DNA from 2 places in the Streptomyces sp. NPDC052109 genome. Region 1 is predicted to be linked to the other one. Evidence: riboswitches for the same ligand, from Rfam matches in the RefSeq annotation. Region 1 holds a riboswitch; the other holds the start of a gene.
What was found. Region 1 has a riboswitch for thiamine pyrophosphate ahead of AB0L59_RS16990 (thiamine ABC transporter substrate-binding protein). Riboswitches for the same ligand answer to the same signal wherever they lie in the genome.

Region 1 (5,212 bases):
TGCCCCAGGGGCTGTCGGCGGCCGTCCCCGCGACGGTCGCCTCGGCCACGTTGTCGAAGCCCAGGAAGCGTGCCACGAACGCGTCGGCGGGCCGCTGCCAGACCTGCAGGGGCGTACCGGACTGCGCGATCCGCCCGTCCCGCATCACCACCACCCGGTCGGCCAGCGCGAACGCCTCGCCCTGGTCGTGGGTCACGGCGAGCACGGTCGTGCCCAACCGCCCGAACAGTTCCCTGAGTTCGACCACCAGGCGTTCCCGCAGCGAGCGGTCGAGCTGGCCGAGCGGCTCGTCCAGCATCAGCAGCCGGGGCCGGGGCGCGAGCGCGCGGGCGAGGGCCACGCGCTGCTGCTCGCCACCGGAGAGCGAGGCCACGGCCCGCCGGGCTGCCCCCGGCAGTCCGACCAGCTCGAGCAACTGCCCGACCTCGGCGTCCCGTTCGCCCCTGGCGACGCCGTGCATGCGCAGCCCGAACGCCACGTTCGCGCCGACGTCCCGCTGCGGAAAGAGCTGGTGGTCCTGGAACATCAGGCCGACGCCCCGCCGATGGGCGGGCACGCCGGACTGGTCGCGGCCGTCGAGCACGATCCGGCCGCCGGACAGCGGCTGCAGCCCGGCGACCGCCCGCAGCAGGGTCGACTTTCCGCTGCCGCTGGGCCCGAGCACACACACGACCTCGTGCTCGGCGACGTCCAGGTCAACGGCGTCGAGCACGGGCCGCCCGCCGAAGCGGACGGTCGCGGCGTCGAGGCTCAGCAGCATCTAGAACTCTCCCGTCCGGTCGGTGCGCAGCCGCTCCAGGATCATGAGCGCGGCGGCGCACACCACCAGCAGAATGGTGGAAAGGGCCATCGCCTGGCCGTAGTTGAGGTCCCCGGGGCGGCTGAGCAGCCGGGCCACGGCGACCGGGAGCGTCGGATTGTCGGGGCGGGCGATGAAGACGGTCGCCCCGAACTCGCCGAGCGAGACGGCGAACGCGAACCCGGCCGCGACCAGCAGCGCCCGCCGCACCAGCGGCAGATCCACCTCCCGCCACACCCGCCACGGCGAGGCCCCGAGCACGGCCGCCGCCTCCCTGAGACGTGCGTCCACGGCACGCAGTACGGGCAGCATGGTCCGTACGACGAAGGGGGCGCCGACCAGCGCCTGGGCGAGCGGCACCAGGATCCAGGACTGCCGGAGGTCCAGTGGCGGCTCGTCCAGGGCGATCAGGAAGCCGAAGCCGACGGTCACGGCGGACACGCCGAGGGGCAGCATCAGCAGCGCGTCGAAGCCGCGCACCAGCCGGCCCGCGTCCCGGCGGGCCAGCGCGGCGGCGGCCAGTCCGCCGATCACGACGGCGATGGCGGTGGCGGCGACGGCGTACTGCAGCGACGTCCACACGGCGTGCACGGGCGCCACCAGGAACGTACCGCCGTCGGAGTCGGCGAGCGCCCGGTAGTAGCCGAAGCCGGGCGCGTCCAGGGAGCGGCGGACGAGGACCGCGAGCGGCAGGACGAGGAGCAGCGCGATGGTGGCGAGAACGCCGGCGAGCAGGGTCCACTGTCCGGCGCCGCGCGGGCGGCGGGCGGTCACCTTCGGGTCGACGAGCCTGAGGGCGGTCTCCCGCCGCCGTACCGTCCAGGCGTGCACGACGAGGATCGCGCCGACGGCTACGAACTGCACGAGGGTGAGGACGGCCGCCGTGGAGAGGTCGAAGACCTCGGAGGTCTGCCGGTAGATCTCCACTTCGAGGGTCGAGAAGGTGGGGCCGCCGAGGATCTGGACGACGCCGAAGGAGGTGAAGGTGAACAGGAACACCATCAGCGCGGCGGCGGCGACGGCGGGTGCGAGAGCGGGAAGGGTGACTTTCCGCCAGGCCTGGAACGGCGAGGCGCCCAGCATCCGGGCGGCCTCCTCCTGCCGGGGGTCGAGCTGGGACCACAGCCCGCCCACGGTCCGTACGACGACCGCGTAGTTGAAGAAGACGTGGGCCAGCAGGATCGCCCACACGGTGGTGTCCAGCCGTACGCCCCACAGTTCGTCGAGCAGCCCGCCGTGCCCGACGAGGGCGAGGAACGCGCTGCCGGCGACGACGGTCGGCAGCACGAACGGGACGGTGACGACGGCGCGGAGCAGCTGCTTGCCCGGGAAGTCGAGCCTGGCGAAGACATGGGCGGCGGGCAGCGCGAGCAGCAGCGTGAGCGCGGTCGAGGCGAACGCCTGCCACATGGTGAACCACAGCACGTGCCGGATGTCCGGCTGCGTGACCACGTCCGCGATCCGCCCGAACCGCCAGGCGCCGTCCACCTTCAGCCCGCGTCCGACGATCGCGGCCACGGGCCAGGCGAAGAACGCCGCGAAGAACGCGACGGGCAGGGCCATCAGCCCGAGCCGCGCCGCGTTTCCCCGCCGGGTCCGGGCTACTTCAGTACGAGCGAGGTCCACGACCTGACCCACTGGTCACGGTTGGCGGCGATCTTGCCGGGGGCCATGGTCTCGGGGTGCTGGGCGGCCGGCCCGTACTCGGTGAACTCGGTGGGCACCTTGGCGCCCTGCACCACCGGGTAGACGAACATGTTCAGCGGCATGTCCTCCTGGAACTCCCTGGAGACCAGGAAGTCGATGAACGCCTTGGCGCCCTTGGGGTTCTTCGCGTTGCTGAGCAGCCCGGCGAACTCGATCTGCCGGAAGCAGGTGCCGTCGGCCACGCCCGTCGGGGCGGTGCTGGGCCGCTTCTTGGCGTAGATCACCTCGGCGGGCGGCGAGGAGGCGTACGACACGACCAGCGGCCGGTCACCGCCCGCCTTCTTGCCCTCGGAGGAGCCCGAGAACTCCTGGTAGTAGGCCTGCTCCCAGCCGTCGACGACCTTCACGCCGTTGGCCTTGAGCTTCTTCCAGTAGTCCTGCCAGCCGGTGTCGCCGAACTGGGCTGCGCTGCCCAGCAGGAAGCCGAGTCCCGGCGAGGAGGTGGCCGCGTTCTCGGTGACCAGCAGGTTCCTGTACTGGGGCTTGGCGAGGTCCGCGAAGGACCGCGGCGGGGTCAGCTTGTGCTTGCTGAAGTAGGCCTTGTCGTAGTTGACGCAGATGTCGCCGTAGTCGACGGGCGTGACCCGGTGCCTGTCCTGGTCGAGCTGGTACGGGGCGCCGACCTTGTCGAGGCCCTTGGCCGAGTACGGCTGGAACAGGCCGTTGTCGAGGGCGCGGGACAGCAGGGTGTTGTCGACGCCGAAGAAGACGTCCCCCTGCGGGTCGTCCTTGGTCAGGATCGCCTTGTTGACGGCCTGTCCGGCATCGCCGTCCTTGAGGACCCTGACCTTGTACCCGGTCTGCTTCTCGAAGTCCTGGAGCACGTTCTTGGAGACGGCCCACGAGTCGTGGCTGACGAGGGTCACGGTCTTGGAGTCCGCGGCCGGCTTCGCACCGCCGGAACCGCACGCGGACAGGCCGATCAGGCCGAGCCCGACCGCCACGGCCACGAAGGTCTTGTTCTGCACTGGATGTCCTCCTGGGGTTGGCCAGGAAGAGACGCGGCCCTGCCCGGGACTTCGGTGGGAAGAACCCGGGCAGGGCGCAACAGCTTGAGTGATGACCGAACTCCCTACCCAGAATGACCTGGGCGAGGTTCAGAGGGTCTGCGGCCCTGTCCGCCGCACTCTCAGCGCTGTGGCGCTCCCCTGTCGGAATATGAAGATGTGTGGACGTGGCCAGATTACCGCTCGGTGGCCGCGAGCTGACCACAGGCTCCGTCGATCTCCTGGCCACGGGTGTCCCGGATGGTGACGGGTACACCATGCGCGGCGATGGCTTCGACGAACGCCTTCTCGTCCTCGGGCCGCGAGGCGGTCCACTTGGAGCCGGGAGTCGGGTTCAGCGGAATGAGATTGACGTGCACGGGCTTGCCCTTGAGCAGCCGCCCGAGCCGATCCCCGCGCCAGGCCTGGTCATTGATGTCGCGGATGAGCGCGTACTCGATCGAGAGCCGACGCCCGCTCTTCTCGGCGTACTCGAACCCGGCGTCGAGCACCTCGCGCACCTTCCACCGCGTGTTCACGGGGACGAGGGTGTCGCGCAGCTCGTCGTCGGGAGCGTGCAGGGAGATCGCCAGCCGGCACTTGAAGCCCTCGTCGGCGAACCGGTGGATGGCCGGCACGAGTCCGACGGTCGACACGGTGATCCCGCGCTGCGACAGCCCCAGCCCGTCGGGAGCGGGGTCGGTCAGCGCCCGGATCGCACCCACGACCCGCTTGTAGTTGGCCAGCGGCTCGCCCATGCCCATGAAGACGATGTTGGACAGCCGGGCCGGTCCCCCGGGCACCTCCCCGTCCCTCAGCGCGCGCATCCCGTCCACGATCTGGTGGACGATCTCGGCGGTGGACAGATTCCGGTCGAGCCCGGCCTGTCCGGTGGCGCAGAAAGGACAGTTCATGCCGCAGCCGGCCTGTGAGCTGATGCACATGGTGACCCGGTCCGGATACCGCATCAGCACGGACTCGACGAGTGTCCCGTCGAACAGCCGCCACAGCGTCTTGCGGGTGGTCCCCTCGTCCGTCGACAGATGGCGGACGACGGTCATCAGCTCCGGGAACAGCGCCTCGCGCAGCTTGCCGCGCGACCCGGCGGGGATGTCGGTCCACTGCTCGGGGTCGTGCGCGTACCGCGCGAAGTAGTGCTGCGAGAGCTGCTTGGCGCGGAACGGCTTCTCACCGGCCTCGGCCACCGCGTCCTTGCGCTCGGCGGGCGTGAGATCGGCAAGGTGCCGCGGCGGCTTCTTGGCTCCGCGCGGCGCGACGAAAGTGAGTTCTCCGGGCTTAGGCATGGCGTTACCAGTGTCGCAGATCCAAATGGGTGACCTGCGGCCGTGACTCGCTACCGCTGTCGTCAGCAGTCGTCAGTGGTCGTCGCTGAGCGGCCTCGGACGGCCCAGGGACGGCCCAGTCCGTCCACTCGGGCGCCGCCGCCGAAGGCGTCGAGGCGGTCACTCAGGCCTGAGCAGATCTGGAACCATGGATCGACCAGCGCCTCCTCGCAGGGCGCGCGGGACCTCGGCCGTCCGTTACCGACGCCTCCCGCGAGGTGGTGTTGACCCGTTGCCTCCATGGGCGCACGCCGGCTGCCGACCCGGGACGCTTCCGACCGGGGCCGGAGCGCCGGTGTTGCCGCCGTTCCCAGCCCGTTTCCGCCGCTGTCGCCGGGGGGGGCGGCTGGTGCAGCAGCCGTCGCCAGTGACGTCGG
Region 2 (5,212 bases), on a different contig from region 1:
GACATACGTGGGTCCCCCTGCTCGGTGTCCCTGGTGGCGTTCACGGGTGGCGTACGGGCCACGGCCCGTACGCCACCTCTGGTGGTGCGGTACGGCTCAGACGGCGAGCGCCTGGGCGCGGCGCTTCACCTCCGTGCCGCGATTCTCGCTCAGGGCCTGAGCGGGAGTGCCCGGCAGGGTCGGGTCGGGGGTGAAGAGCCACTCGATCATCTCTTCGACCGTGAAGCCGTCGTCCCGCAGGAGCGTCAGGGTGCCGGACAGGCCCTTGACGACCTTGTCCCCGTCGATGAAGGCGGCGGGGACGTGCAGCGCGCGGTTCTCACCTCGGCGTACGGCGATGAGCTGGCCCTCCTTGACCAGCTGCCGCACGCGCGTCACCTCGACGCCGAGCTGTTCGGCGATGTCGGGCAGGGTGAGCCAGCCGGGGACGAGAGCATCGATCTTTGCGTCAATCTCGGTCACGTGGCCAAGGGTAGGCGCTCCGCCGGTTCGGCCGCGATGGGTCGTCGTCCGGGTGCGGCGGCGTCGTGGCTGGTCGCGCAGTTCCCCGCGGCCCCCCACCGGGACGCGGGCGGCCACCCCCCGGCTAGTCGGCCGTGGCATCCTTCAGGGGCTTTGCGGGGTCGGCCAGGGCCTCCGGGTCCATACCGCGGCCTGCCTCGATCAAGCGGCGGCCCTGGGCCAGGTCACGCGGTCGGCCGACGGCCAGCAGGGCCACCAGGCGGTCCTCGCGGAGCCAGCACACCGTCCAGGCCGGGCCCGCCGGATCACCGCGCCACACCATGCGGTCAGCCGCGGCGTGGTGACCGGCGTACTGCACGAACCGGCCGAACTGCTCGGACCAGAAGTACGGCACCGGGTCGTAGACCGACGGGCTCTCGCCGAGGATGTTCGCGGCGACCGTGCGCGGGCCCTGCAGGGCGTTGTCCCAGTGGTGGACGAGCAGCCGCTCTCCGTAGCGGGCCGAGGGGAAGGAGGCGCAGTCGCCGACGGCGTACACGTCCTCGACGGAGGTGCGCAGACGGTCGTCGGCGAGGACGTCCCCGTGCGGACCCAGCCCGATGCCGGAGCCGGCCAGCCAGGCGGTGGCGGGGCGGGCACCGATGCCGACGACGACGGCCCCCGCGGGCAGCCGGGTGCCGTCGGCGAGGAGCACCGCGCCGGGCTCGACGCGCTCCACGCGCGCGTGCGTGCGCAGCTCGGCGCCCGCTTCGGCGTACCACTCCGCCATGGGGGCGGCGATCTCTGCGGGCAGGGCGCCGGCGAGGGGCCGGTCGGCGGCCTCCACGACGGTCACCGCGCAGCCCGCCTCCCGGGCGGCCGTGGCGAACTCGGCACCGATCCAGCCGGCCCCGACGACCACGATCCGGTGCTGCTCGGTCAGCACCGGCCGCAGCCGCTCGGCGTCGTCCAGGGTGCGCAGCAGGTGCACACCGGGCACGCCCTCGGTGCCGGGCAGGGTGATCGGTTCCGCACCGGTGGCCAGGACCAGGACGTCGTACGGCACCGGGCCCGCCTCGGTGTCCAGCTCGTGCTCGGCCGGGCGCAGGCCCAGGACCTCGCAGCCGAGCCGCAGCTCGACGCCGAGAGACTCGAAGTCCACGTCGAACGCGGAGTCCTCGGCCTTGCCGAGCAGCACGGCCTTCGACAGGGGCGGCCGGTCGTACGGCTGGTGGGGCTCCGCGCCGATCACGGTGACGGCGCCCCTGAAGCCCCTCTCCCGCAGCGCGACCGCGGTCTGCACCCCGGCCATGCCCGCGCCGACGACGACCACGCGCCGCCCCTGTGACGTGCCCTCTTGTGCTGTCTGCTCGCTCACCCGATCACCATAGACACGTGACGGAGCGTCAGTCAGCGGGCGTGCTCGGTGACCTGTTCCACAACGCTCGTACCGGTGCCCGCCTGGGACTCCCACTCCCAGGTCTCCTCCAGCCGCACCCGCCCGTCCGGCAGCCCCACGACCGTGGACACGCAGTGCCCCGAGGAGGTCGTCCCGTCGGTCTTCAGCTGCACGTACCGGAAGTCCAGCCGGTCACCCTCCCGGGTGCCGACCAGATGGCCGCGCACGACATCGCCGCCGGCGTACTCGGCCCAGATCTCGCCGTCCTCCTCGTGGTACGCGAACCGGGTGCGGGTGCCCACCTGACCTGGGGCTTGGTCCGCCACGGGGGCGAGGATCAGTCCGTCGAGCGACCGGGCCATGGGCAGGGGCTCCCTTACGGGTGAGGAGTGGGGCGGGCTAGGGTGGCCACCGTACAAGCACTCGCGGGAGCCCGGACGCACCGGGCTGAGAGGGAGGCTGGCGGCCTCCGACCGTACGAACCTGATCCGGGTCATGCCGGCGAAGGGAGGGGCTCACCGCCCATGTCGTCACGTACGTCCGACGTCCTCGTCATCGGGGGCGGAATCATCGGCCTGGTCACGGCCTGGCGCGCGGCGCAGCGCGGGCTCGCCACGGCCGTGGTGGATCCCGAGCCCGGCGGGGGTGCCGCGCGGGTCGCGGCCGGGATGCTGGCCGCGGTCACCGAACTGCACTACGGCGAGGAGAGACTGCTCGCCCTCAACCTGGAATCGGCCCGCCGCTACCCGGACTTCGCGGCCGAGTTGACCGAGCTGACCGGCCACGACCTCGGCTATCGCCGCTGCGGCACCCTCGCGGTCGCGCTCGACGCCGACGACCGCGCCCATCTGCGCGAACTGCACGCCCTGCAGCAGCGCTCGGGCCTTGCGTCCGAGTGGCTGTCCGGGCGTGAGTGCCGGCGCCTGGAGCCGATGCTGGCGCCCGGGGTGCGCGGCGGACTGCGGGTCGACGGCGACCACCAGATCGATCCCCGGCTGCTGGCGGCGGCCCTGGTGGCGGCGTGCGAGCGGGCCGGTGTGGTGTTCCACCGGGCGTGGGCCGAGCGGCTGGACGTCGCAGGGGACCGGGCCACCGGAGTCACCACCGCGGACGGCACCGGGCTGCGCGCCGGCCAGGTGGTGCTCGCGGCCGGGAGCATGAGCGGGCGGCTCGCGGGCGTGCCCGAGGCGCTGCTGCCGCCGGTGCGGCCGGTGAAGGGGCAGGTACTGCGGCTGACGGTGCCGCGCCGGTACGCGCCGTTCCTCAGCCGGACCGTACGGGCCGTAGTCCGCGGCAGCCATGTCTACCTGGTGCCCCGTGAGAACGGCGAACTGGTCGTGGGCGCCACCAGCGAGGAGCTGGGCTGGGACACGACCGTCACCGCAGGCGGCGTGTACGAGTTGCTGCGCGACGCCCACGAGCTGGTGCCGGGCATCACCGAGCTGCCGCTCACCGAGACCCGGGCCGGACTGCGCCCCGGCTCCCCCGACAACGCGCCGCTCCTCGGCCCGTCCGGGCTCGACGGGTTGCTGCTGGCCACCGGGCACTACCGCAACGGGGTGTTGCTCACCCCCGTCACCGGCGATGTGCTGGCACAGCTGCTGGCCGACGGCGAACTGCCGGAAGCGGCCCGCCCGTTCACGCCGCGGCGCTTCGGCACCGCCGTCCCCATGGAGCAGCCCGCATGAGCATCTCCGTCACTGTTTCCATCTCCGTCAACGGAGAGCGCCGGGAGATCGTTCCGGGTACCGCTCTCGACGTCGTCGTACGGTCGCTGGTCGCGGCACCCTCCGGGGTGGCCGCCGCCGTCAACGAGACCGTCGTCCCGCGCGCCCAGTGGGCGGCCACGGCGCTGGCCGACGGCGACCGGGTCGAAGTCCTCACCGCGGTCCAGGGAGGCTGAGCCATGGCCGACGATCCTCTGGTCCTCGGGGGTACGACCTTCTCCTCCCGGCTGATCATGGGTACGGGCGGTGCGCCCAGCCTGGAGGTGCTGGAGCGGGCGCTGGTCGCCTCCGGCACGGAGCTGACGACGGTCGCGATGCGGCGGGTGGATCCCTCCGTGCACGGTTCGGTGCTGTCCGTGCTGGAGCGGCTGGGCATCCGGGTGCTGCCGAACACGGCGGGCTGTTTCACCGCCGGCGAGGCGGTGCTGACCGCGCGGCTCGCGCGGGAGGCACTCGGCACGGATCTGGTCAAGCTGGAGGTCATCGCCGACGAGCGGACGCTGCTGCCGGATCCGGTGGAGCTGCTGGAGGCGGCGGAGACGCTGGTCGACGACGGGTTCACGGTGCTGCCGTACACCAATGACGATCCGGTGCTGGCGCGGAAGCTGGAGGACGTGGGGTGTGCGGCGGTGATGCCGCTGGGGTCGCCGATCGGGTCCGGGCTCGGGATCCGCAACCCGCACAACTTCCAGCTGATCGTCGAGCACGCGCGGGTGCCGGTGATTCTGGACGCGGGGGCCGGCACGGCGTCCGACGTCGCGCTGGCCATGGAGCTGGGGTGTGCGGGCGTGATGCTCGCCTCAGCCGTGACCCGGGCGCAGGAGCCGGAGGTCATGGCCGCCGCGATGAGGCATGCCGTGGAGGGGGGTCGGCTGGCTCGGCTGGCCGGGCGGATCCCGCGGCGGTATCTCGCACAGGCGTCGTCTCCTGCGGAGGGCCTGGCTCGGTTGGATCCCGAGCGACCGGCCTTCTAGGTCCTGTCGCCCTTCGGTCTCCCCCGCGCACCGCTCGCCACCGTGCTCGCCCAGGTCAGAACCCCTGTTCGTGCGAAGCGTCACAGGTCGGCTTCAGTGCCGGGGGGAAAGCGGTCTCGGCGGAGGAACTGTCGGTCCCTCCTCGTAGACTCGCCTGCGTGGATACGACCCTTCAGGACCCCCTTGTCGGGCAGGTGCTCGACGGCCGTTATCGCGTCGACGCACGGATCGCGGTCGGCGGGATGGCCACGGTCTACCGGGCCCTGGACACCCGCCTGGACCGTGTGCTCGCGCTGAAGGTGATGCACCCGACGCTCGCGGCCGACGGGTCCTTCGTCGAGCGGTTCATACGGGAGGCGAAGTCGGTCGCCCGGCTGGCTCACCCGAACGTGGTGCAGGTCTTCGACCAGGGCACCGACGGGGCGTACGTCTACCTGGCGATGGAGTACGTCGCCGGGTGCACCCTGCGGGACGTGCTGCGCGAGCGGGGGGCGCTGCGGCCGCGCGCGGCCCTCGACATCCTCGAGCCCGTCCTCGCCGCGCTCGGCGCCGCGCACCGGGCCGGGTTCGTGCACCGGGACATGAAGCCCGAGAACGTGCTGATAGGTGACGACGGGCGGGTCAAGGTCGCCGACTTCGGGCTCGTGCGGTCCGTGGACACGGTGACCAGC

Region 2: linked by a shared signal. The riboswitch ahead of thiO (glycine oxidase ThiO) and the one ahead of AB0L59_RS16990 (thiamine ABC transporter substrate-binding protein) in region 1 are both predicted to bind thiamine pyrophosphate.

The regions. Positions count from the first base shown of each region.
Region 1 covers NZ_JBFAWF010000007.1:119,548-124,759, forward strand. The annotation lists gene AB0L59_RS16980 (ABC transporter ATP-binding protein) at 1-760, opposite strand, end outside; gene AB0L59_RS16985 (iron ABC transporter permease) at 761-2,362, opposite strand; gene AB0L59_RS16990 (thiamine ABC transporter substrate-binding protein) at 2,401-3,474, opposite strand; TPP riboswitch at 3,558-3,666, opposite strand; gene rlmN (23S rRNA (adenine(2503)-C(2))-methyltransferase RlmN) at 3,690-4,796, opposite strand.
Region 2 covers NZ_JBFAWF010000001.1:1,059,534-1,064,745, reverse strand. The annotation lists gene thiE (thiamine phosphate synthase) at 1-5, opposite strand, end outside; gene AB0L59_RS04860 (Rv2175c family DNA-binding protein) at 97-462, opposite strand; gene AB0L59_RS04855 (FAD-dependent oxidoreductase) at 587-1,819, opposite strand; gene AB0L59_RS04850 (hypothetical protein) at 1,852-2,202, opposite strand; TPP riboswitch at 2,256-2,367, shown strand; gene thiO (glycine oxidase ThiO) at 2,365-3,528, shown strand; gene thiS (sulfur carrier protein ThiS) at 3,525-3,743, shown strand; gene AB0L59_RS04835 (thiazole synthase) at 3,747-4,541, shown strand; gene pknB (Stk1 family PASTA domain-containing Ser/Thr kinase) at 4,700-5,212, shown strand, end outside.